Regions from separate parts of the Streptomyces thermocarboxydovorans genome, predicted to be linked through region 2. Evidence: riboswitches for the same ligand, from Rfam matches in the RefSeq annotation. Region 2 holds a riboswitch; the other holds the start of a gene.
What was found. A riboswitch is a leader RNA that binds a small molecule or an ion and turns the genes downstream of it on or off. The one in region 2 is predicted to bind cyclic di-AMP.

Region 1 (2,173 bases), on a different contig from region 2:
CTCCAGCCGTGTGGTGTGACGAAGGCGACAGGGCTGGCGCTGGCGGCCGAGCGGCTCGGGCTGGGCCCGGAGCGGACGCTGGCGTTCGGTGACATGCCGAACGACATCCCCATGTTCGACTGGGCGGCCCGGGGCGTCGCCATGGCCAACGCGCACCCGGAGCTGAAGGCGGTGGCCGACGAGGTCACCACGACGAACGAGGACGACGGCGTGGCCGTCGTCCTCGAGCGTCTGTTCCCGGAGACCGGGTGCCACCTGCCCCAACAGGTGCCGGCCCGGTGCGATTCCGGATTCGCGTCCTCGTCCGCCGAGAGGACGCTTCTGTCGTCCCAGTAGGGAATCTCAGCAGCGTCCCGGTGGGCGGTCGGCGGCTCCCCAAAGCCGTCCGGGCCCTCCGGGGGTGGGTCCTCGGCTCAGTACGCGCCGAAGACGTTGTCGATGGAGCCGTAGCGGTCGGCGGCGTAGTTGCAGGCCGCCACGATGTTCGCGACCGGGTCGAACGGGTCGAAGGCGGTGCCCGGCACGTGGTAGGCCGCGAAGGTCGGGTCGATGACCTGCAGCAGGCCCTTGGACGGGGTGCCCTTGGCGGCGTTGGAGTCCCAGTTGTTGATGGCGTTCGGGTTGCCGGACGACTCGCGCATGATGTTGCGGTAGATGCCGTCGTAGGAGCCCGGGATGCCATGCTGCTGCATGATCGACAGCGCCTCGCGGATCCAGCCGTCGAGGTTGTTCGGGTACGCCGTCGAGGTGGCGGCAGCCGGGGCGGCGGCCGGGGCCGCGGAGGCGCTGGTGGCGCCGATGAGCGGCAGGGCGAGCACGGCGGCGCCGGTGCCGGCGACGGCGAGGGTACGGGCGAGACGGCGGCCGCCGAAGCGGCGGGTCATACCGGTTGCAGGCATGTTCGTGTGTCCTCTCCTACGCCTGCGAGGTGAGCTGTCGGGTTCGGGCTGGGAGAGTGCCCGGCCGTGCCCCTTCGGGCATGGCTTCACCCCTAGCCGTTCCGGACGGATGTCCGGCCCGGCGACTTACCTGGGTCCCCCGCTCCTGCCGTGCGTGAGTGATCGACGATCGGTGGTGCGGGCGGCGGCAGGATTCGGCGTCCGCCCGGCAGGCCGGGAACGTATGCGAGAGCACATGTCAGGAACAAGTGCGGTCATCACAGAAGTGGTCATTTGATCTTGCCCTGGGGTGATTTGCGCACTTGATCCTTTGCTGGCGCCAAGGGTCAACTCCGGTGCGGGGATGGGGAGAAGGGGCGCGGACGGGTGTGGGGGTGGTGAGGTTCCAGGCGTGAGGCACTTCACTGAGGGGGTGGGGTGGGAGCATATTTCGTCAAGAGGAATTCGCCTGGTAATTGCGGCAAATCGGGCACCGAGGCGGGCAGGATGGTGGGTGTGGCGATGTGAGGTGCTCGGTGGTGCGAGGTGGAGTGCTCGGCAGGGGGCCCGTGGGGGCCCGACAGGGCGGAATGGGGTGCTCGGTGATGCTCCGTGATGCTCCGTGGGACGCGTTGTGATCAAACCATCAGGAATGCGGCGGTGTGATCCGGTCGGCCCCGGCGGGTAACCCCGGGCGCTGGTGGTGATCGAAACGTGACCGGATACGCTGACTTGAGTGGCGACAGCGACCTATCGACAAACCGTGTAATCGGCAGTAGACACCAGCAGACAGGAGACCCCTCGTGACCGTCGTCGGGCCGTTCGGGCTGAGCGTGCGGGACCAGGCTCTCGAAGCCGATGTCCAGGCCGGATTGACGGCTGTCGAGGAAGGGCTGCTCGAGGCCACCAAGAGCGAGGTGCCCTTCATCACAGAGGCCGCGCAGCATCTGGTGCGGGCCGGGGGCAAGCGATTCCGGCCACTGCTGGTGATGCTTTCCGCACAGTTCGGTGACCCGTACGCGCCGGGGGTCGTGCCGTCGGCGGTTGTGGTGGAACTCACTCACCTCGCCACGCTGTACCACGACGACGTGATGGACGAGGCGGCCGTGCGGCGCGGCGTTGCCAGCGCGAACACGCGGTGGGGCAACTCGGTGGCGGTGCTCACCGGCGACTTCCTCTTCGCGCGGGCCTCGCACATCCTGGCCGACCTCGGGCCGGAGGCGGTGCGGGTGCAGGCCGAGGCGTTCGAGCGGCTGGTCACCGGGCAGATCCTGGAGACGGCCGGGCCGCAGGAC
Region 2 (2,173 bases):
CCGCTCCGTGTCGGACTGCGGTCCCGTGGAAAGGGACGACGTCGCCATGGCAGACCATCTGGAAGCATCCGTCACTCTGCCGAGCGATCCGGCCTCGGTCGCCGCGGCCCGCACCCATGTGGTGGGCACGCTGGCGGAATGGGGCATGCCCGAGGACACGGAAGTGTCGGACACGGTACGGCTGATCGTCTCCGAACTGGCCACCAACGCCGTGCAGCACACGTTCGGGCAGTCGCCCACGTTCACGGTGCGACTGGTCCTCGACCGGGACGAGCGGCTGTGCATCGGGGTGACCGACAGTCATCCCCGGCTGCCCAAGCGGCTGCCGGCGGCGGTCCAGCAGGACAACGGCCGCGGCCTGGTCATCATCCGCTGGCTGACCGCGGAGTGCGGCGGCCGGCTGCGCGTCCGCCGCACCAGGGAGGGCGGCAAGACCGTCCTGGTGGAACTGCCGTGGACCGCCGCCCCCGCCGAGCCGGTCGCCACGACCGGTCAGCCCGAGCCCTGAAGGGGGCATCCGGAGCCGGTGAAGCCCGCGGCCACGCGGATCGTGGGGAGAACTCCGCGGAGAGCATGGAGCCGGAGACCGCGGAGGAGGGAAAGGCAGGGCGGGAGGAGGGAAAAGGCAGGGCGGAGGAGGGAATGGCAGGGCGGCGACGCGTTCCCGCGCCGCCGCCCTCGTGATTACTTGACCCGGCCGTAATAGACGCTGCTGGTCCAGATCTTCTGCAGTCGCACGACGTCCCCGGTCTTGGGGGCGTGCCAGATCTTGCCCTTGCCCGCGTAGATGCCGACGTGGTAAATGCTGCGGCCCGAGTGGAAGAACACCAGGTCTCCCGCCCTGCGCTTGGAGGCGGAGATGTGGCGCGTGTTGTTGTACTGCTGGGCCGCGGTGCGCGGCAGCTTCTTGCCGGCCTTCTTGAACGAGTACAGGGTGAGCCCGGAGCAGTCGAATCGGTAAGGCCCGGCGGCTCCCCACTGGTAGGGCGAGCCCTTCTTGGAGGCCGCGACCTTCAGGGCCTTGGTGCCCAGGCTTGCGGCGGCCGCCTCCGAGGCGGCGCCGGGGATCACGATGGTGCCGCCCACGGCGGCGAGAGTGAGGGCCGAGGCCGTACCGGCCCGGGCCATCAGAGACGGGACACGATTGAGCGCAGTCATGCGCAACCCTTCGTCAGCCGCCTGTGAAGGATGACCTGTCGGATTCGGGCTGGCGAAGTGGCCCGGCCGCACATGTGCGGCTTCACCCCAAGGGCTGCTCGGAACCTCGCGGTTCCGGCAACCCGTCGTGCTTGGGTCCTCCACTCCTGCCGATCCACTTCCTGTCGACCGGGCATCCGGGCGGCGGCAGGACTCGGCGTCCGCCCGGATCGCCCCGCCGCTGCGGCGGGGTCTTGTCGTCAGTTACGGATCTTGACCCATGGCCCGCCCTATTTCCCAACGGAACCGGGGATTTGTGTTGTTACTCACCACTCACCCGTTCGGGTGGACACGTGTGCGGACAGAGTCCGGTCCGGGGCGCCAACGCGCCCCGGACCAGGGGCGGAATATTCCGTTCCGCCCTCCGCCCGCACCCCCGGACGCAACTTCGGCACCCCGCAAACTCATGGTTTCGCTACGCCGGATGGGGGTACGCCGTTTGGTCCGTTTCAACTCCGGTTGAACGTGTCGGTGTCGGCGCCGCGGACATCGGCTCCGCCGGTGCCGGGGTCTCCGGCGGTCGGTCAGCCGGTGTCAGCGCGTGGAGACCGGCGGCAAGGTCACGCGGGCGGTGCGGCGTTCGCCGTCCAGCACCCGCAGCGCGCGGGCCAGCGTGGCGGAGTGCAGCTCGGTCTCGCCGCGCCGGTGCATCAGCGCCAGGGCGTCGCGCAGCGCGGCCGCCTTGCCCACCAGGGCCTGGGCGGCGCGCAGTCCGCGGTAGGTCTCGCCCGCGTGCGCCGGGTTGATCCGGCCGAGCAGATCGACGACTTCGAGATAACGGTCGATCAACTCCGCCTCGGCGCGGGTCAGTGCGGGCAGCGGGGGAAGTTCGGGTGGCAGCATCGGCGGTTCACCTCGTGCCGGGACGCGTGCCCTTGCGGCTGGCCACGATGCGGTCCGCGAGGCCGTAGTCCACCGCCGCCGGCGCGTCGAGCACGGTGTCCCGCTCCGTGTCGGAGCGGACCTGCTCCGCGCT

Region 1: it holds a riboswitch for cyclic di-AMP, as region 2 does, so the genes downstream of both, ABD198_RS05650 (transglycosylase SLT domain-containing protein) here and ABD198_RS22790 (C40 family peptidase) in region 2, are expected to answer to the same signal.

What each region holds. Positions count from the first base shown of each region.
Region 1 is NZ_BAAAGU010000008.1:124,044-126,216, forward strand. It holds gene ABD198_RS05645 (HAD family hydrolase) at 1-336, shown strand, start outside; gene ABD198_RS05650 (transglycosylase SLT domain-containing protein) at 414-899, opposite strand; cyclic di-AMP (ydaO/yuaA leader) riboswitch at 904-1,070, opposite strand; gene ABD198_RS05655 (polyprenyl synthetase family protein) at 1,682-2,173, shown strand, end outside.
Region 2 is NZ_BAAAGU010000051.1:26,971-29,143, forward strand. It holds gene ABD198_RS22785 (ATP-binding protein) at 47-508, shown strand; gene ABD198_RS22790 (C40 family peptidase) at 685-1,158, opposite strand; cyclic di-AMP (ydaO/yuaA leader) riboswitch at 1,162-1,343, opposite strand; gene ABD198_RS22795 (hypothetical protein) at 1,732-2,040, opposite strand; gene ABD198_RS22800 (ATP-dependent Clp protease proteolytic subunit) at 2,048-2,173, opposite strand, start outside.